3 regions of the Klebsiella planticola genome follow, and region 3 is predicted to be linked to each of the others. Evidence: predicted binding sites of a transcription regulator. Region 3 holds the regulator's gene; each other region holds the start of a gene.
The links. Region 3 encodes PhoB, which activates phosphate uptake and scavenging genes when phosphate is short. Its sites were predicted from a motif close to CTGTCATAAAACTGNCNNAT; they were not measured.
Positions count from the first base shown of each region.

Region 1: pstS (phosphate ABC transporter substrate-binding protein PstS) is a predicted target of PhoB. The motif match lies at 1,477-1,496, and genes of this name have one in related genera.
Region 2: kdgR (DNA-binding transcriptional regulator KdgR) is a predicted target of PhoB. The motif match lies at 5,224-5,243, and genes of this name have one in related genera.

Region 1 is NZ_CP026047.1:1,731,726-1,738,925, reverse strand. Features, by position in the region: gene glmS (glutamine--fructose-6-phosphate transaminase (isomerizing)) at 1-1,241, shown strand, start outside; gene pstS (phosphate ABC transporter substrate-binding protein PstS) at 1,582-2,622, shown strand; gene pstC (phosphate ABC transporter permease PstC) at 2,744-3,703, shown strand; gene pstA (phosphate ABC transporter permease PstA) at 3,703-4,593, shown strand; gene pstB (phosphate ABC transporter ATP-binding protein PstB) at 4,639-5,412, shown strand; gene phoU (phosphate signaling complex protein PhoU) at 5,464-6,189, shown strand; gene yieH (6-phosphogluconate phosphatase) at 6,287-6,952, opposite strand; gene MC50_RS08370 (NCS2 family permease) at 7,121-7,200, shown strand, end outside.
Region 2 is NZ_CP026047.1:5,212,222-5,219,421, reverse strand. Features, by position in the region: gene proQ (RNA chaperone ProQ) at 1-519, shown strand, start outside; gene prc (carboxy terminal-processing peptidase) at 539-2,587, shown strand; gene htpX (protease HtpX) at 2,824-3,705, shown strand; gene MC50_RS25105 (MFS transporter) at 3,784-5,157, opposite strand; gene kdgR (DNA-binding transcriptional regulator KdgR) at 5,335-6,126, shown strand; gene MC50_RS25090 (YobH family protein) at 6,192-6,431, opposite strand; gene mgrB (PhoP/PhoQ regulator MgrB) at 6,591-6,734, shown strand; gene MC50_RS25080 (YebO family protein) at 6,809-7,093, shown strand.
Region 3 is NZ_CP026047.1:2,881,934-2,889,133, reverse strand. Features, by position in the region: gene proY (proline-specific permease ProY) at 1-870, opposite strand, end outside; gene brnQ (branched-chain amino acid transporter carrier protein BrnQ) at 994-2,313, opposite strand; gene phoR (phosphate regulon sensor histidine kinase PhoR) at 2,728-4,023, opposite strand; gene phoB (phosphate response regulator transcription factor PhoB) at 4,045-4,734, opposite strand; gene sbcD (exonuclease subunit SbcD) at 4,944-6,146, shown strand; gene sbcC (exonuclease subunit SbcC) at 6,143-7,200, shown strand, end outside.

The sequences.
Region 1 (7,200 bases), 1.2 Mb from region 3:
TGCTGCCGGTTACCCGTCGCTTTATCTTCCTCGAAGAAGGCGATATCGCGGAAGTGACTCGCCGCAGCGTGACCGTATTCGATACCAAAGGCGTGCAGGTGAAACGTCAGGAGATCGAATCTAATCTGCAGTACGACGCAGGCGACAAAGGCACCTACCGTCACTACATGCAAAAAGAGATTTACGAACAGCCGAATGCGATCAAAAACACCCTCACCGGGCGCATCAGCCATGGCGAAGTGGATCTCAGCGAGCTGGGCACGCATGCGAATGAAATGTTGTCTCAGGTTGAACATATCCAGATCGTAGCCTGCGGCACCTCGTATAACTCCGGCATGGTTTCTCGCTACTGGTTTGAAGCGCTGGCGGGCGTGCCGTGCGATGTGGAAATCGCCTCTGAATTCCGCTATCGCAAATCGGCGGTGCGTCGCAACAGCCTGATGATCACGCTTTCCCAGTCCGGTGAAACCGCGGATACGCTGGCCGCGCTGCGTCTGTCAAAAGAGCTGGGCTACCTCGGATCGCTGGCTATTTGTAACGTGGCGAGTTCTTCTCTGGTCCGCGAGTCCGATTTGTCGCTGATGACCAAAGCGGGCACTGAGATCGGCGTGGCCTCGACCAAAGCCTTTACCACTCAGCTGACCGTATTGCTGCTGCTGGTGGCAAAACTGGCGCGCCTTAAAGGTCTGGATGCCGCCGTTGAGCATGATATCGTTCATGGGCTGCAGGCGTTGCCGAACCGTATTGAGCAGATGCTGTCGCAGGATAAGCGTATTGAAGCGCTGGCCGAGAACTTCTCCGATAAGCACCATGCGCTGTTCCTTGGCCGTGGCGATCAGTATCCGATCGCGCTGGAAGGGGCGCTGAAGCTGAAAGAGATCTCTTATATCCACGCGGAAGCCTATGCGGCCGGTGAGTTGAAGCACGGTCCTCTGGCCCTGATTGACGCCGAAATGCCGGTGATCGTCGTTGCGCCGAATAACGAATTGCTGGAGAAGCTGAAATCCAACATTGAAGAAGTTCGCGCGCGTGGCGGCCAGCTGTATGTCTTCGCCGATGGCGAGGCGGGTTTCAACAGCAGCGACAATATGCACATTATTGAAATGCCGCATGTTGAAGAGGTGATTGCGCCGATCTTCTACACCGTGCCACTGCAGCTGCTGGCCTATCACGTTGCGCTGATTAAAGGCACTGACGTCGACCAGCCGCGTAACCTGGCGAAATCGGTCACCGTAGAGTAAGCCAACACGCATCAGACAAAGGGCTGCCATCCGGCGGCCCTTTTTTTATTTCCGGCGATCGTTTTTCAGTGCTCTGGTGAAAAATGCCGCTGCGCGGGTTTATGACAAACCGTCATCTTCGACTACGATTTTAAGTGTCATAAAAAGAAAATTTTTCTGCAATCTTACGGTCACTTAAATAATTAACAGTATGATTTATATTGTTTTTATTTTCACCAGTCGGCTGTCTTTTTGAGTGTCATAAAACTGTAATAATTCGTACATTTTACTGTCACCTCTTTGTCCTATTTTGCTCACCATAGCCTCGAAACAACGATTTACGAATCCAGCAGGAGACATTATGAACGTTATGCGTACCACCGTCGCAACAGTTGTCGCCGCGACCTTATCGATGAGCGCTTTCTCTGCATTTGCAGCTGCAAGCCTGACTGGCGCGGGCGCAACTTTCCCTGCACCGGTGTATGCCAAATGGGCTGATACCTATCAGAAAGAAACCGGCAATAAAGTGAACTACCAGGGCATTGGCTCTTCCGGTGGTGTAAAACAAATTATTGCTAACACCGTCGATTTCGGTGCTTCTGATGCTCCTCTGGCCGATGACAAACTGGCTCAGGAAGGCCTGTTCCAGTTCCCGACCGTGATCGGTGGCGTGGTTCTGGCAATCAACCTGCCTGGCGTGAAGTCGGGTGAGCTGGTTCTGGACGGTAAAACTCTGGGTGATATCTACCTGGGCAAAATTAAAAAGTGGGATGACGAAGCGATCGCTAAACTCAACCCGGGTATGAAGCTGCCGTCTCAGAACATCGCCGTGGTTCGTCGCGCCGATGGTTCCGGTACTTCCTTCGTGTTCACCAGCTACCTGGCGAAAGTGAACGAAGAGTGGAAATCTAAGATTGGCGCGGGTTCTACCGTTAACTGGCCGACCGGTCTGGGCGGTAAAGGTAACGACGGCATCGCCGCTTTCGTTCAACGTCTGCCGGGCTCCATTGGCTACGTAGAATACGCGTATGCGAAGCAGAACAACCTGGCCTACACCAAACTGCTTTCCGCAGATGGCAAGCCGGTCAGCCCGACGGAAGATAACTTCGCTAACGCGGCTAAAGGTATCGACTGGAGCAAATCCTTCGCACAGGATCTGACTAACCAGAAAGGTGAGAATGCATGGCCGATCACCTCAACCACCTTTATCCTGGTACACAAAGCCACGACCAAACCAGAACAGACTGCTGAAGTGCTGAAGTTCTTCGATTGGGCGTACAAAAATGGCAGTAAAGAAGCCAACGCACTGGATTACGCAACGCTGCCGGAAAGCGTGGTTGAGCAGGTTCGCGCTGCATGGAAAACCAACGTGAAAGACAGCAGCGGTAAAGCGCTGTACTAAATACCGCCAGACTTTAAGCTGTCCGCCAGTGGCAGCTTAAAGGATGATGTGTATAGCATTACCTTTGCCCGAAAGGTCAGTAAAATACTGGCCTTTCGGGCCCGAACTTAAAGAGTAATCTATGGCTGCAACCAAGCCGGCATTTAACCCTCCGGGGAAAAAGGGTGACATAATTTTCGGCGTGCTGGTCAAACTGGCGGCGCTGATTGTGCTATTGATGCTGGGCGGCATCATCGTTTCCCTCATCATCTCTTCATGGCCAAGCATTCAGAAGTTTGGTTTTTCCTTTTTGTGGACCAAAGAGTGGGATGCGCCCAACGAAATTTTCGGTGCGCTGGTGCCTATCTATGGCACGCTGGTGACCTCATTTATTGCGTTGCTGATCGCCGTTCCGGTGAGCTTTGGTATCGCGCTGTTCCTGACGGAGCTCTCCCCTGCCTGGCTGAAACGCCCTCTTGGTATCGCCATTGAACTGTTGGCGGCCATCCCAAGTATCGTTTACGGCATGTGGGGCCTGTTTATCTTTGCTCCGCTGTTTGCTACCTACTTTCAGGAGCCGGTGGGCAACGTCCTGTCGACGATTCCGTTTGTCGGGGCGCTATTTGCCGGTCCGGCATTTGGTATCGGTATTCTGGCGGCGGGCGTTATTCTGGCCATCATGATTATTCCGTACATCGCCGCCGTCATGCGCGATGTGTTTGAACAAACGCCGGTGATGATGAAAGAGTCGGCCTACGGTATCGGCTGTACGACCTGGGAGGTTATCTGGCGTATCGTCCTGCCATTTACCAAGAACGGGGTTATCGGCGGCGTGATGCTCGGTCTGGGGCGCGCGCTGGGGGAAACCATGGCGGTGACCTTCATTATCGGCAACACCTACCAGCTGGATAGCGTTTCACTGTATATGCCGGGGAACAGTATTACTTCCGCCCTGGCGAATGAGTTTGCCGAAGCGGAAACCGGGCTGCATGTGGCGGCGCTGATGGAGCTGGGGCTGATTCTGTTTGTGATTACCTTTATTGTTCTGGCCGCATCGAAGTTTATGGTGATGCGTCTGGCGAAGAGTGAGGGGGCGCGCTAATGGCAACGATTGAATTGCAAACCAGCACAGAGCTGGCTGAATCGCGTCGTAAGATGCAGGCTAAACGCCGGCTGAAAAACCGTATCGCCCTGACCCTGTCAATGGGAACCATGGTCTTCGGGCTGTTCTGGCTTATCTGGATCCTGATGTCCACCGTGACCCGCGGTATTGATGGCATGAGTCTGGCGCTGTTTACCGAAATGACGCCGCCGCCGAACACCGCGGGCGGTGGTCTGGCGAATGCCCTGGCGGGCAGCGGCCTGCTGATCCTGTGGTCGACGGTTTTCGGTACGCCGCTAGGCATTATGGCGGGTATCTATCTGGCGGAATACGGGCGTAAGTCTGTGCTGGCGGAAGTGATCCGGTTTATTAACGATATCCTGCTTTCCGCGCCGTCCATCGTCGTGGGTCTGTTCGTCTACACCATCGTGGTTGCGCAGATGCAGCACTTCTCCGGCTGGGCTGGGGTTATCGCCCTGGCGTTGCTGCAGGTGCCTATCGTGATTCGTACCACCGAGAATATGCTGAAACTGGTGCCGGACAGCCTGCGTGAAGCGGCCTATGCGCTGGGTACGCCGAAGTGGAAAATGATTTCTGCCATCACCCTGAAGGCCTCGGTGTCCGGCATCATGACGGGGATCCTGCTGGCTATCGCGCGTATCGCCGGTGAAACGGCGCCGCTGCTGTTCACTGCGCTCTCCAACCAGTTCTGGAGCACCGATATGATGCAGCCGATTGCCAACCTGCCGGTGACCATTTTCAAATTTGCCATGAGTCCGTTCGCGGAGTGGCAGCAACTGGCATGGGCCGGGGTACTGCTTATCACCCTGTGCGTATTGCTGCTGAACATTCTGGCGCGCGTGGTTTTCGCGAAGAATAAACACGGTTAATTTTTGCGGCGCGGCGAAATGCGGCGCCGAATGAGGAAGAGATTGATGAGTATGGCGAATGCGACCCCGGGTAAACTTTCAGTTCGTAACCTGAACTTCTACTACGGAAAATTCCATGCCCTGAAAAATATCAACCTGGATATCACCAAAAACCAGGTTACGGCGTTTATCGGCCCGTCAGGCTGCGGTAAATCGACCCTGCTGCGGACATTCAACAAGATGTTCGAGCTCTACCCGGAGCAGCGTGCGGAAGGCGAAATCCTGCTGGATGGCGATAATATTCTGACCAATACTCAGGATATCGCTCTGCTGCGTGCCAAAGTCGGTATGGTTTTCCAGAAGCCGACGCCGTTCCCGATGTCGATTTATGACAATATCGCCTTTGGCGTTCGCCTGTTTGAAAAGCTGTCGCGTGCCGATATGGACGAGCGCGTGCAGTGGGCCTTGACCAAAGCCGCATTATGGAACGAAACCAAAGATAAACTGCATCAGAGCGGATATTCTCTCTCCGGCGGTCAGCAGCAGCGTCTGTGCATCGCGCGCGGTATCGCGATTCGTCCGGAAGTGCTGTTACTGGATGAACCGTGTTCAGCGCTGGACCCGATCTCCACCGGGCGTATTGAAGAGCTGATCACCGAACTGAAACAGGACTACACCGTCGTTATCGTTACCCACAACATGCAGCAGGCTGCGCGTTGTTCAGACCATACGGCATTTATGTATCTTGGCGAGCTGATTGAATTCAGTAACACGGACGATCTGTTTACCAAGCCCGCGAAGAAACAAACTGAAGATTATATTACTGGCCGCTACGGTTGATTGCCCTTCTGCTTTCACAGGATCTAACCCGTTGGGCATTCAGGAGACACCATGGACAACCTAAATCTTAACAAACATATTTCTGGCCAGTTCAATGCAGAACTGGAGTATATCCGCACTCAGGTGTTGACCATGGGTGGGCTGGTGGAACAGCAGCTGTCTGATGCCATCACCGCGATGCACAATCAGGACAGCGATCTGGCAAAACGCGTGATTGACGGCGATAAGCAGGTCAACATGATGGAAGTGGCCATTGATGAAGCCTGCGTGCGTATCATCGCCAAGCGTCAGCCAACCGCCAGCGATCTGCGTTTAGTCATGGCAATTATCAAGACTATCGCCGAGCTGGAACGTATCGGTGACGTGGCGGATAAAATTTGCCGTACCGCGCTGGAGAAGTTCTCCCAGCAGCACCAGCCGCTGCTGGTGAGCCTGGAATCGCTGGGGCGTCATACCGTGCAGATGCTGCATGACGTGCTGGATGCCTTTGCTCGCATGGATCTCGATGAGGCGGTGCGTATCTATCGCGAAGATAAGAAGGTGGATCAGGAATATGAGGGCATCGTGCGTCAGCTGATGACCTATATGATGGAAGATTCACGTACGATTCCAAGCGTGCTGACCGCGCTGTTCTGCGCCCGTTCTATCGAGCGTATCGGCGACCGCTGCCAGAATATTTGCGAATATATTTTCTACTTCGTCAAAGGCCAGGATTTCCGCCACGTTGGTGGCGATGAGCTGGATAAGCTGCTGGCGGGTAAAGACCCGAAAGAGTGATCCGCCGTAAAATGCCCGGAGGCGCTATGCTTACCGGGCCTTTAACACCACGGATCCTGTAGGCCGGATAAGCGCTAGCGCTATCCGGCTTTTTTCATTAACGCGTAATATTCCATCCACGGGCTTTCCACAGCGCGGGCAGCTGTGCCAAATCAGTAAAGGTCGTCACTTTTGGATGATCGATCGGTTTGTTGTGCGAGTCGGCACAGAAGTAAAAGACTTCCATTCCTGCTTCAATCCCGGACTGAGCGCCTGCGCTGGAATCATCCACCAGAATGCAGTTTTCGACGTTAACGTTCATGGCCTTTGCTGCATGGAACATCAGTGCCGGATCGGGTTTCCAGCGCTGAATATCGTAACCGCTGTACAGTCGGTCGGGAAAATGGCGCAACATGCCGGTTCTTCCCAGCGAGTGCTGCATTTTACTGACCGGGCCGTTAGAGACCACGCACATTGGCACGCTGACCGCATCCAGCAGCGTTTCCGCTCCTGCAATCGCTTCCAGTTCAGAATCAAACAGGCGCGCGACTTCGGCGCGGTAGAGGGGTTCGAGCTCTGGTTTTTGTAGATTAACGCCGTGCTCTTCGTTGATGGTATCAATGATCTCGTAGAGCTTTACGCCTTTGAAACGCTTAAAAATCTCGTCTAAATCCAGGGTAATGCCGAACGCTTTGAACATATGAACATAGGCGCGGGAACAGATCACTTCGCTGTCGACCAGCGTGCCGTCGCAGTCGAAAAACAGGGCTTCTATTTGGGACATGCCGTTTCCATTTTAACAAGTTAACGTTTTCGTCCTGCCTATTCACAAGACGCAATCGTTGCCGTATAAGCAAATTCAATGAAAAAAATTACCATACAACTGCCCCCGGTGTCGCATTTTGGTATAGGATAGCGACGAATTTTCCCTCCTTTTGTTCGGAAACCGATAATGAGTCAACAACAAACCAGCCAGTCTTCTGGCCAGGGTCTGCTGGAGCGCGTATTCAAACTACGTGAACACGGCACGAC
Region 2 (7,200 bases), 2.3 Mb from region 3:
AGCAAAACCCAACTTCGTGCCGCTTTACGTCTTTATACTTCGAGCTGGCGCTATCTGTACGGCGTTAAGCCAGGCGCAGTCCGCGTTGACCTTGACGGCAACCCGTGCGGCGAACTGGAAGAGCAGCATGTTGCTCACGCTCGTCAGCAGCTCGAAGAAGCAAAAGCTCGCGTTCAGGCGCAGCGCGCAAGCCAGCAGGCTAAAAAGCGCGAAGCCGCCGCCGCTGCGGGTCAGCAGGAAGACGGTGCTCGTCGTGAGCGTAAGCCACGTCCTCAGGTTCGTCGCAAAGAAGGCACCGAACAGCGTAAGCCGCGTCCAGCCGTTGCAAAAGCACCGCGTGAAGAGCGTCATACCCCTGTATCAGATCTGACCGCGTTAAGCGTTGGCCAGGCTCTGAAGGTGAAAGCAGGCAACAACGCAATGGACGCCACCGTTCTGGAAATCACCAAAGATGGCGTTCGTGTACAGCTGACTTCTGGTATGTCAATGATTGTACGCGCAGAACACCTGGTGTTCTGAAACGGAGGCCGGGCCAGGCATGAACACATTCTTTAAGCTCACCGCGCTTGCGGGCCTGCTAGCAATAGCAGGCCATGCGTTCGCCGTGGACGATATCACTCGAGTCGATCAAATTCCCGTGCTGAAAGAAGAGCCGCAGCACGCGACGGTGAGTGAGCGCGTTACCTCGCGCTTTACCCGTTCTCACTATCGGCAATTTGATCTCGACAACGCCTTCTCGGCAAAAATTTACGACCGCTATCTGAATCTGCTGGACTACAGCCACAACGTGCTGTTGGCCAGTGATATTGCTCAGTTCTCGGCGAAGAAGAATCAAATCGGCGATGAGCTGCGCACCGGAAAGCTGGACGTTTTTTACGACCTGTATAACCTGGCGCAGAAGCGTCGTTTTGAGCGCTATCAGTATGCATTGAAGGTGCTGGAACGTCCGATGGACTTTACCGGCAACGACAACTTCAACCTTGACCGCAGCAAAGCCCCCTGGCCGAAAGACGAAGCCGAGCTCAACGCGCTGTGGGATGCCAAGGTTAAGTTTGACCAGCTGAGCCTCAAGCTCACTGGCAAAGATGACAAAGAAATTCGCGATACCTTAACGCGTCGCTACAAATTTGCCATTCGCCGTCTGGCGCAGACCAACAGCGAAGATGTGTTCTCGATGGTGATGACCGCTTTCGCTCGCGAGATTGACCCGCACACCAACTATCTTTCTCCGCGCAATACCGAACAGTTCAATACGGAAATGAGCCTGTCATTAGAGGGCATCGGCGCGGTACTGCAGATGGATGACGACTATACGGTCATCAATTCGCTGGTAGCCGGTGGTCCGGCGGCGAAGAGTAAATCGATCGCCGTCGGCGATCGTATCGTCGGCGTCGGCCAGTCGGGTAAAGGCATGGTTGACGTCATCGGCTGGCGTCTGGATGACGTTGTCGCGCTGATTAAAGGGCCGAAGGGCAGCAAGGTGCGTCTCGAAGTTCTGCCTGCCGGTAAGGGGGCTAAAACCCGCATCGTCACGCTGACCCGAGAGCGCATTCGTCTCGAAGACCGCGCGGTGAAGATGTCGGTGAAAACCGTCGGCAAAGAGAAAGTCGGCGTGCTGGATATCCCGGGCTTCTACGTTGGCCTGACGGATGACGTTAAGGTGCAGCTGCAGAAGCTGGAGAAACAGAACGTCAGCAGCATTGTTATCGACCTGCGCAGCAATGGCGGTGGGGCGCTGACCGAAGCCGTTTCGCTATCTGGCCTGTTTATTCCGTCTGGCCCGGTGGTTCAGGTCCGTGACAACAATGGCAAAGTGCGTGAAGACAGCGATACCGATGGCGTGGTGTACTATAAAGGCCCGCTGGTGGTGTTGGTCGATCGTTTCAGTGCTTCGGCCTCTGAAATCTTCGCTGCCGCTATGCAGGACTACGGTCGCGGCTTAATTGTTGGCGAGCCGACCTTTGGTAAAGGCACCGTTCAGCAGTATCGCTCGCTGAACCGGATTTACGATCAGATGCTGCGCCCTGACTGGCCGGCGCTGGGCTCCGTACAGTACACCATTCAGAAGTTCTACCGCATTAACGGCGGCAGTACCCAACGTAAAGGTGTCACGCCGGATATCATGATGCCGACCGGGAGCGAAGATCGCGAAACCGGCGAGCAGTATGAAGATAACGCGCTGCCGTGGGATAGCGTCAATGCGGCGACCTACGTGAAATCCGGTGATTTGAAGCCGTTCGATCCGCAGCTGCTGAAGCTGCATAATGAGCGGATTGCCAAAGATCCTGAGTTCCAGTACATCATGAAGGACATCGCTCGCTATAACGCAATGAAAGATAAGCGTTATATCGTTTCTCTCAACTACGCCCAGCGTGAGAAAGAGAACGAAGAAGACGACGCGACGCGCCTGGCGCGGATTAACGACCGTCTGAAGCGCGAAGGTAAACCGCCGCTGAAGAAACTGGACGATCTGCCGAAGGACTACCAGGAGCCGGATCCGTATCTTGATGAGACGGTCCACATTGCGGTAGACCTTGCGCATCTTGAGAAAGAGATGCCCGCGGTAGAACCGCCGGTCAGCAAATAAGCACCCAACGGGCACAATGATTGTGCCCGTTTTTCTTTCCGTCATCCTCCAGGCCGTCCTCTCTTATACATACAAAATGTCAACAACTTACGCGGATGTCAGTTCGTCGTGACAAAATGTAAAGTTGTGTTTTTCTCGTGACTTAGCGGGGCCTGATCGTTGAAAATTAGCGTTCTACCCATACGATATGGGTAATCGCATAGTGCGTTTTGTTAAATCGAGGTTAAAAGAAAATTATGATGCGAATCGCGCTTTTCCTGTTGACCAACCTGGCAGTGATGGTGGTCTTCGGGCTGGTGTTAAGCCTGACGGGAATTCAGTCAAGCAGCATGACCGGGTTACTGATCATGGCGCTGCTTTTTGGTTTTGGTGGATCGATCGTTTCGCTGATGATGTCGAAATGGATGGCGCTGAAATCCGTGGGTGGGGAAGTGATTGAGCAGCCGCGCAATGAAACGGAACGCTGGCTGATGAACACCGTCGCGCAGCAGGCGCAGCAGGCGGGTATTGGCATGCCGCAGGTCGCCATCTACCACGCGCCGGATATCAACGCGTTTGCCACCGGCGCCCGCCGCGATGCTTCTCTGGTCGCCGTAAGCACCGGGCTGCTGCAAAACATGAGCCGTGATGAAGCTGAAGCGGTCATCGCCCACGAAATCAGCCACATCGCCAACGGTGACATGGTCACGATGACGCTGATTCAGGGGGTGGTGAACACCTTCGTTATCTTTATCTCGCGTGTTATCGCGCAGATTGCCGCCGGCTTCCTGGGCGGAAACCGGGATGACAGTGAAAGCAGCAACGGTAACCCGCTGATTTACTTTGCCGTAGCGACCGTGCTGGAACTGGTGTTCGGTATTCTGGCCAGCATCATTACCATGTGGTTCTCGCGCTACCGCGAATTCCACGCCGATGCCGGGTCTGCCAGACTGGTTGGTCGTGAGAAAATGATTGCCGCGCTGCAGCGCCTGAAAACCAGCTACGAACCACAGGAAGCCAGCAGCATGATGGCGTTCTGCATTAACGGTAAGGCGAAGTCAATGAGCGAACTGTTCATGACTCACCCGCCGCTGGATAAGCGTATTGAAGCGCTGCGCAGTGGCGAATACCTGAAGTAACGTTGTTGCTGAGTAGGTAAAAAAATCCGCCGCCCGAGGGCCGCGGATTTTTTTATGGCTGAAGCCTGAGGAGGGCGGCTATTGCCCAGGCCGGGGCTGAGTTACGCGAAGCCCACTGACGGTTGCGGCAATCACCGCCAGTCCACCGGCCAACAGCAGTGCGCTGTGGGTGCCGCTGTTGCCCTGCAGGTTAAGCAGCAGGGCAACCAGCGCCGCACCGGTACTTTGACCGAGCAGACGCGCGGTCCCGAGCATTCCGCTGGCACCGCCGCTGCGATGGGCCGGTGCGGAAGAGACAATGGTATGGTTGTTTGGCGACTGGAACAGGCCAAAACCGGCGCCGCACAGCGCCATGCGCCAGATAATATCCAGATCGGAAGGCGTGGAGGGCAACAGCGCAAGGCCAAACAGGCCGCAGGCCATCACCAGCAGGCCGATTGCCCCCAGTAATCCCGCGTGCACTTTCTCAATCATATAACCTGCCAGCGGCGCCATCACCATGGTAGCCAGAGGCCATGGCGTCAGCAGCAAGCCGGTTTCTACTTCGCTGCGGCCCATCATCGACTGCAGGAAGAAGGGCAGGGAAACCAGCGCCAGCATTTGCGCGCAGAACGAGCAAATGGAGGTGCAGATAGACAGGGAAAACAGCGGGATGCGCAGCAGGTCAATCGGCAGCAGCGGGACCGGCATTTGCAGCTGGCGGCGCACAAAAAAGAAACCGATAACCAGCATCGCGGCCACTTCCGCAAGTACGAATCGTCCCGACTGACCCTGGGCAAAACCGCCGAGAGCGGTGATCAACAGGCCAAACGTCAGCGCATTCATTATGGCGCTGGGAAGATCGAAGCGGGTGATTTTGCTCCGGCCAACGTTTGCTGGCAGGTAACGCATGGCGAGGATAAGCGAAACAATCCCGAGCGGAATATTAATAAAAAAGAGCCATTGCCAGGAGGCAACCGAGAGAATAGCGGCTGCAATGGTGGGGCCGGCGGCCGATGAAACCGCCACCACGAAGGAGTTAATCCCCATTCCGCGCCCGAGAAAACGCTGCGGGAAAATAAGTCGGATCAGCGCTGTGTTGACGCTCATCAGGGCGGCGCCGCCAAGGCCCTGCGCGACGCGGGCAAGCGTCAGCATCTGCAGACTATGGGAGAGCGCGCAGGCGAGCGAGGTCAGAGTAAATAGTGCAAGGCCGATTTTATAGATACGCCGATAGCCAAACATATCGCCGAGAAAAGAGAGCGGCAGAAGGGCAATCACGATAGCTATCTGGTAGGCGTTGACAATCCAGATTGACGCCGCCGGCGAGGCGTTTAAATCGGTGGCGATAGTCGGCAGAGCCACGTTGGCAATTGCGCCGTCGAGCACCGCCATGGCCAACCCTAAAACGATGGTCAGAATTGCGCCGTAGCGCTGCGGCAAAGGCAGGCCATCGGCAATGTTTTTATCCATGGTGAATGTATGTCTTTATGGTAATTATTCTCTGAGTAATGATTTTAGCATTGATTATTCGGCTGTATGTCGCAGATTTGTAACGAATGAGCAGAAGAACGATTGCGGGGGCCGCGATGCGAATTTATAATAAAAACCGGTTCTGATTTTTATAAAACAGTTACGATGAGGTGATAAATGGCAGTTGCAGATTTGGATAAGCAGCCAGATTCTGTCTCTTCGGTATTGAAGGTTTTTGGCATTCTGCAGGCGCTTGGTGAAGAGCGTGAAATTGGCATTACCGAACTGTCCCAGCGCGTCATGATGTCAAAAAGCACCGTTTATCGCTTTTTGCAAACCATGAAATCGCTGGGCTATGTGGCGCAGGAAGGCGAATCTGAGAAATACTCCCTGACGCTCAAGCTGTTCGAGCTGGGCGCGCGTGCGCTACAGAATGTCGACCTGGTCCGCAGTGCCGACATCCAGATGCGTGAACTTTCGCGGCTGACGAAAGAGACGATCCACCTGGGCGCGCTGGATGAAGACAGCATCGTCTATATCCACAAAATCGACTCCATGTACAACCTGCGGATGTACTCGCGTATCGGTCGCCGCAACCCGTTGTACAGTACCGCTATCGGTAAAGTGCTGCTGGCGTGGCGCGATCGCGCTGAAGTTGAGCAGATTCTTGAAGGCGTCGAATATAAGCGCAGCACCGAGCGGACCATCACCAGTACGCAAGCGCTGCTTGACGTCCTGGATCAGGTGCGTCAGCAGGGGTACGGTGAAGATAATGAAGAGCAGGAAGAGGGGCTGCGCTGCATCGGCGTACCGGTTTTCGACCGCTTTGGCGTGGTGATTGCCGGCCTGAGTATCTCTTTCCCGACGCTGCGTTTCTCAGAAGAGCGTCTGAGTGAATACGTGGCGATGTTGCACACGGCGGCGCGTAAGATTTCTGAACAGATGGGCTATAACGACTATCCATTCTGATCCGAATGGCACTGTGGTCAGTTAAACGACAGCGGGAATGCGCTTCCCGCTGTCGCTTTTACGCATCAACCTTTGTCGATAACGGTTTCGCTTTTGCGTAAAATCGGGCAGTCGGTAACACCGATAATACCGCTATCAGAATGAACGTATTGTGCGGTACTGGTGCCGCGAGCGGTCAGATATTTACACTGAAGCCCCAGTCCCGCAGCATTCTGATTGCTGCCAATAAGAATGCCATAGCCGCTCAATAATATACCAATCCATACGATAGCCAGTACTACAATGGAACGAATGATTAATCGCATTGTTGCCTCATGGTTTGCATTATCCCTGCGCGTATTTTGACAGCTACACGTATTGAAACAAGTCTATGATTCCTAAACTTGTCTTTCGTATTACAGTTAGCCACGGTTTAAGATGCTCATGTTATCCTGGAAACATCTGATACTGATGCGGAGAATGGAGTGAAAAAAGTACGCTGGGTTTTGCTGATAGTCATCATAGCGGGCTGTTTGTTGCTGTGGACTCAGATGCTTAACGTAATGTGCGATCAAGATGTACAGTTTTTCAGCGGCATCTGCACAATCAATAAGTTTATCCCCTGGTAAGACATTTTTATGACGACCGATTTCCTTCTGCTGCGCGAGTGGTAGAATGGACGCCTTCTCTTTGAGGTGGTGAAATGAGTGAGTTACTGAATCCTGGGATCTTAAATCTGGCATCGTTGGCACTGTCCGTTGTGCTGCTTCTTGTCGGTTTGTTGTTATGGTTTTTTGTTAATCGCGCAAGTTCGCGCACCAATCAGCAGATTGAACTGCTGCAGGCGTTACTGGACCAGCAAAAGCGGCAAAATGCGCTGCTGCGCCGTCTCTGTGAAGCCAATGAGCCTGAGAAACAAGAGGTTACTAAGACTTCGGCGGGAGAGAAAGACGATGACGACTTTATCCGTCTCGTCGCCGAACGGTAGCTGACTGACAGGTGTGCACCGGGTCGGTGTGCACCTGGATCTAAGGAGTCGTTATAACTTTTTCTTATCCTTTCCGATCGTTTTGTTACACTTCCTCGCCCCCTGAG
Region 3 (7,200 bases):
CACCACAAAGTTAAGGATGCTGGCGGCAAACGCAATGCCCATATGCTGGAAGGTCAGAACGAACGGGCTGCCGTCAGTGCCCACCTGATTCCACGGATAAATGGACATAATCACGAACAGCGTGCCGACATAGAACACCAGAATGCGCATCGGGACCGAGTTAATCGCGCGCGGAATGGATTTCTCCGGGTCTTTCGCTTCACCGGCGGTGATGCCGATGATCTCTATCCCGCCGTAGGCGAACATCACCATCTGCAGCGACATCACCATTCCCAGCCAGCCGTTGCTGAAGAAGCCGCCGTTGCTCCACAGATTATGGATGCCGGTAGGCTGTCCGCCGTTGCCGATCCCCCAGATAATGATGCCGAAACCGGCAAGAATCATGATGATGATGGTGGCAACTTTAAAGAACGAGAACCAGAACTCCAGCTCGCCGAAGACCTTAACGCTCATCAGATTGACGGCGCAGATAATCAGCACCACGCTGAGCACCCATATCCAGTGCGGTACCGTCGGAAACCAGACGCCCATATAAATCCCGAAAGCCGTCACGTCGGCAATCGCGACAATCAGAATTTCAAAGCAGTAGGTCCAGCCGGTGATATAGCCCGCCAGCGGACCGAGATAATCCTGCGCATAGCGGGAAAATGAGCTGGCGGCAGGGTTATGTACCGACATCTCTCCCAGCGCACGCATAATGATGTACGCGGCCGCGCCGCCGATAATATAGGCCAGCAGGACGCTCGGGCCCGCCATTTTAATGGCGTCAGCTGAACCATAGAACAGGCCAGTACCAATTGCGGATCCCAGCGCCATAAAGCGGATATGCCGGGTACTTAGCCCGCGCTTAAGTTTGTTACTACTTTCCATCGTATTCCATGCCGTTTTTCTCTTCAGACCTTCGCCGGAGCAGGCCGCAAAAGAGGATTACCTGAAAAACAAAAAACCACGGGACCCAAAGTCCCGTGGCTTAACACTGATTAAAACCGTCGGTTAATGCGCGCTGGAGGTCACCTGACGTCCTGCCGCACGGTCCCAGATCACCGCCAGAACCACCATCACGGCGGTAGGCATCAGCCAGGCAAGCCCCTGCTCAGCCAGCGGCAGACGCGAGGTCCAGGCCGGTAACATCTCCGCGAACGCCGACGATTTAATGCCGTCAATGATACCAAACATCAGGCTGATAAACATGGCCGGCGCAATGACGCGGGACGAATTATGCCACCAGTTGCGGGTAAAGCTTAAGACCACCAGGGCGATACATGGCGGATAGATAGCCGTCAGCACCGGAATCGAAATCTGAATCAGATGGCTCAGCCCCAGGTTGGAGACCGCCATCGAGAAAATGCCGAGGATAAATACCAGCGCGCGATAGGATAATGGCAGGTACTGCGCGAAGAACTCCGCACAGGCGCAGGTCAAGCCCACCGCGGTCACCAGACAAGCGATGAAAATCAGCGCCGCCAGCATAAAGCTCCCCGCGCCACCGAAGGTGTGCTGGACATAGGCATGCAGAATCGCCGCGCCGTTAGCGGATTGATCCACCAGTGTCGCGCTATCAGACCCGAGGCGGAACAGCGCCAGATACAGCAGCGTCAGCCCCACGCCGGCCATCAGTCCGGCCCAGACGGTGTAGCGGGTCAGCAGGCGCGCTTCCGTTACGCCGCGAGAGCGCGCGGCGTTAACAATGACGATACCGAACACCATTGCACCCAGCGTATCCATGGTCAGATAGCCGTTAACGAAGCCGTTAGAGAACGGCGCGGTGCGGTAAGCTTCCAGCGCATTGCTGATCGAGCCAGCCGGCCAGATAATTGCCGCAACGGACAAAATGATCAGCGCAATAATTTTCAGCGGTGCAAGGAAATTCCCCACCGTATCCAGCAGTTTGCCCGGATAGAGCGAAACCAGGATCACCAGCGCAAAATAGATCACGCTGTAAATCATCAGCGGCATCGCGCCGTCGCCGGTCAGCGGGGCAATCCCGACTTCAAAAGAGACCGTTGCGGTACGCGGCGTCGCAAACAGCGGGCCAACGGCCAGGTAACAGACCACCGCCAGCAGGATGCCGGCCACTTTGCCAATCGGCGTACTCAGGCTTTCCACGCCGCCGCCGACTTTCGCCAGCGCCACAACCGTCAGCACCGGTAAACCCACGGCGGTAATCAGAAAGCCAATAGCGGCGGTCCAGACGTGTTCACCAGCCTGTAAACCCACCATCGGAGGGAAGATAATGTTGCCTGCGCCAACGAACAACGCGAAGGTCATAAAGCCCAACGCGATAATGTCGCGAGATTTTAACTGATGGGTCATAAATTCATTACTGCCTGTGGATGTGGTGTTGTTAACAAACGGAAAATACCGTGTCTTCCCCTGAGGGAGGATACAGCGGTGGTTGCCGGAAAAATCAGCGGGATATGCTCCCGAACACGCGTGGGAAAGAATTGTTTTTTGAATTACCACGCAAAAACAGTCTGTCTGCGACTGCATGGGGGGCAATTTAAACGCTTATAACGTTTTAATGCAAGGCGGGATCGCAAAAGCAGATGATTATGCTAAGTCTATTTTTATGAGCGGGATTATTGACCATATCTAAGGAAAACCTCCGGCTAATCATGCGAACAAAAAAGCAGCAGGCGTTCATTAATTACGCGGCTAAAAAGTGACTGCAAACGAAAATGACCAGCCGAAGCTGGTCATTGGCAAGTCATGTTGACAAGGGCGCGTTCAGGCGCTTTTTTTGGCAATTAAACGTTCCGGGAGTAAGAAACTAAAACGCGTCCCTTTGCCTACCGTACTCTCAATTTCCAGGCGACTGTCGTGATGATTTACCGCATGTTTGACAATCGCCAGCCCAAGACCGCTGCCGCCGGTTTGCCGCGAACGCGCCTTATCCACGCGATAGAAGCGCTCGGTCAGACGCGGAATGTGCTCGGGCGCAATCCCCGGACCGTTATCCTCGACGCTGAACAACGCGCCATGCGGCGCCCGTTGCCAGCTGACGGTAATCTCCGTCCCCGCTGGCGTATGGTTAATCGCGTTATACACCAGATTGGACATCGCGCTTCGCAGCTGCTCTTCGTTGCCCAGCACCAGCAGCGTCTCATCGACGTGGAAGTGGAGCGTCTGCTTCTGCTGGCTGAGCGTCTGGGCTTCTCGCTCCACCACCCGCAGCATCATCGGCACGTCGATTTTGTCATTCATGGCCAGCGTCGGCGCCGCTTCAATCCGCGACAGCGTCAGCAGCTGCTTGACTAACCCCTCCATGCGCTGGGTTTGCTCGCGCATCGTATGCAGCGCTTTTTCGCGCGTCATCCCTTCCAGCACCTGCTCCTGCATCATCTCCAGATAGCCCTGCAGTACCGTTAACGGCGTGCGAAGCTCATGGCTGACGTTGGCAAAAAAGTTGCGCCGCGCGCCTTCCAGCTGGTGCATCTGCGTCACATCGCGCGCCACCATCAGCCACTGTTTGTCGCTGTAGGGCATGACGCGGATCTCCAGATGACGAGCAGTATTGAGGACCAGATTGAGCGGCTTTGAGAAATCCCTGTTTTTGAGGTAGTGAGCAAATTCAGGGTAGCGCAGGAGGTTAAGAATATTTTGTCCACTGTCGTCCGGCCAGCGCAGATTGAGGATCTGCTGAGCCAGACCATTACACCAGAAGATGGCCCCCTCCTCCGTCGTCAGCACCACCGCATCGGGCAACGACTCCGCCCCGCTACGAAAGCGTTTGATCAGACTGCCCAGTTCGCGTCGGCGCTTTTTATTGCGCATCTGCATCTGGTGAAGGCCGTAGAGCAGCGGTTCCCAGCTGCCGCTTCCCGGCGGTGGCGTCATGCTACGGTCGACCCATAGCCACCATGAAAGACGTAATAAATTCCAGAAATGCCAGATGAGAAGTCCGGTTACTGCCGCCAGCAAAAACCACGGCAGATAACCCACCACCGCCCCAAGAATCAGGGCCGGGATACAACATAAGAAAAGCTCAAGCGCCAGCCTTTTCCATGACAGCCGTTCCAGCACGGTTCACACTCCTGTCGAGATTCAGAAACGGGCGGAGAAACGATATCCCGTGCCGCGGACCGTTTGTACCATCCGGTCATGGCCGCTATGTTCCAGCGCTTTACGCAGACGGCGAATATGCACATCCACCGTTCTGTCTTCTACATACACGTTCGTCCCCCAGACGTGATTCAGCAGCTGTTCACGGCTGTAGACGCGTTCCGGGTGAGTCATAAAGAAGTGTAGCAATTTAAACTCCGTCGGCCCCATGTCCAGCGGACTTTCTCCGGTCATCACGCGATGGGAAGAAGGGTCAAGGCTAAGCCCTTGCATTTCAATCACTTCTTCCACAGCCATCGGCGAAATACGGCGCATCACCGCTTTGATTCGCGCCACCAGCTCTTTCGGTGAAAAAGGCTTAGTGATGTAATCATCGGCGCCGGTTTCCAGACCACGTACACGATCCTCTTCTTCACCGCGGGCGGTGAGCATGACGACCGGGATATCGCGGGTCATCGCCTCACGCTTGAGCAGCTTGATAAACTGGAGACCCGATCCGCCCGGCAGCATCCAGTCGAGGAGAATCAAATCAGGCCAGGGTTCATTGAGTTGATTCACCGCACTGTCATAATCTTCCGCCTCGACGGGCTGAAAGCCGTTTTGCTCAAGAACAAAGCAGACCATTTCGCGGATCGGAGCTTCATCTTCAACGACCAGAATTCTTCTCGCCATTATTTACCCTGTATTTTTTAGCCATCAGTATAGAGTGCGGCGCCATTATGCGTCAGTTTTGTGACAGATTTATGAAGAAAATGACCGTCATATGATAGCGGATTTTGAATAATGACAAGGAGTAACAATCGATCCTGCAGGCGTTAAAGGGGCAACCTGCCGGATGACAGGTATATAATGCGCCCATGCTTTTTCGCCAGGGAATACTTATGCGCATCATCCACACCTCTGACTGGCACCTTGGCCAGAATTTTTACAGCAAGAGCCGCGCCGCCGAACACTCGGCCTTTCTCGACTGGCTGCTGACCAGCGCGCAGGCGCACGAGGTCGATGCCATTATTGTCGCCGGCGACATCTTTGATACCGGCTCGCCGCCAAGCTACGCTCGCGAGCTGTATAACCGCTTTGTGGTTCAGCTTCAACAGACCGGCTGCCAGCTGGTGGTACTGGCGGGCAACCACGATTCGGTGGCGACGCTGAATGAATCCCGCGATATTCTGGCCTTTCTGAAAACCACGGTGGTGGCCAGCGCCGGCCATGCCCCCTTTATTCTGCCGCAGCGCGACGGCACCCCCGGCGCCATATTTTGCCCGGTCCCCTTCCTGCGCCCGCGCGAGCTGGTCACCAGCCAGGCCGGACACTCCAGCGGCGAAAAACAGCAGCTGCTGTTGAACGCCATCAGCGACTATTATCAGCAGCAGTACGAAGCGGCCTGCGCCCTGCGCGGCGATCGACCGCTGCCGATCGTCGCCAGCGGCCACCTGACCACCGTCGGCGCCAGCAAAAGCGATGCGGTGCGCGATATCTACATCGGCACGCTGGAGGCATTTCCCGCCAGCCATTTTCCCCCCGTTGATTATATTGCCCTCGGCCATATTCACCGGGCGCAAAAGATTGGCGGCAGCGAACATATTCGCTACAGCGGCTCCCCCATCGCCCTCAGCTTTGATGAGACAGGAAAAAGCAAAAGCGTCAATCTGGTGACCTTCACCGACGGGCAACTGACGGAGGTGCTTCCTCTGACGGTGCCGGTGACGCAGCCGCTGGCGGTGCTGAAAGGCGATTTCTCCAGCATCAGCGAACAGCTCACCCAGTGGCGGGACGCCCCTCAGGAGCCGGTCGTCTGGCTGGATATTGAAATTACCAGTGACGAATATCTCCATGATATTCAGCGCAAAATTCAGGCTCAGACCGAAGATCTGCCGGTGGAAGTGCTGCTGGTTCGCCGCAGCCGCGCCCAACGTGAACGCATCCTGGCGGGCGAGCGGCGGGAGACGCTGAGCGAACTGCAGGTCGAGGAGGTGTTTGAACGCCGCCTGGCGCAGGAAACGCTGGAAGAGGCGCAGCAGCTGCGCCTGACGCAGCTGTTCAACGAAACGCTGCATAGTCTGAATGGTGAGGAGCACCTGTGAAAATTCTGAGTTTGCGCCTGAAAAATATCAACTCGTTAAAAGGCGAATGGAAAATCGACTTCACCGCAGAACCGTTCGCCAGCAACGGGCTGTTTGCCATCACCGGCCCCACCGGCGCCGGGAAAACCACTCTGCTGGACGCTATCTGCCTCGCGCTGTATCACGAAACGCCGCGTCTGAGCAGCGTCTCGCAATCGCAAAACGATCTGATGACCCGCGATACCGCCGAATGTCTGGCGGAAGTGGAATTTGAGGTCAAAGGGACCGCCTATCGCGCCTTCTGGAGCCAGAACCGCGCCCGCAATCAGCCGGAGGGCAACCTGCAGGCCCCGCGCGTTGAGCTGGCGCGCTGCGACGATGGGCAGATCCTCGCCGATAAAGTCAAAGATAAGCTCGAACTTACCGCTTCGCTCACCGGACTGGATTACGGTCGCTTTACCCGCTCAATGCTGCTTTCGCAAGGCCAGTTCGCCGCGTTCCTCAATGCCAAACCGAAAGAACGCGCTGAGCTGCTGGAAGAGCTGACCGGCACCGAAATCTACGGTCAAATTTCAGCACAGGTGTTTGAAAAGCATAAACTTGCCCGCAATGAACTGGAGAAACTTCAGGCCCAGGCGTCCGGCGTTCTGCTGCTGAGCGATGAGCAACAGCAGGCATTACAGCAAAGTTTGCAAGCACTTACTGATGAAGAGCGTCTACAGCTCGCTGAGCAAACCCGCCTGCAGGCGACGCAGCAGTGGCTGCTGCGCCAGCAGGAGCTCAGCGCGGAAGCCTCGCAGTCGCAGATCCGGCTACAGGAGGCGCAGCAGGCGCTGGAGCAGGCCCAGCCGCAGCTCGCTGCGCTGCTCAACGCGCAGCCGGCAGAGCAGCTGCGTCCGCTGTGGACCCGGCAGCAGGAGCAAAGCGCCGAGCTGGCGCAAACCCACCGCCAGGTGGAGGAAGTGAATACTCGCTTACAGGACAGGCTGCGGCTGCGCGCCGGGATTCGCCTTGCCGCCAGCCGGCAGATGACGCGCTTACAGGATGCCCATCACGCCCTCAACCTGTGGCTTAA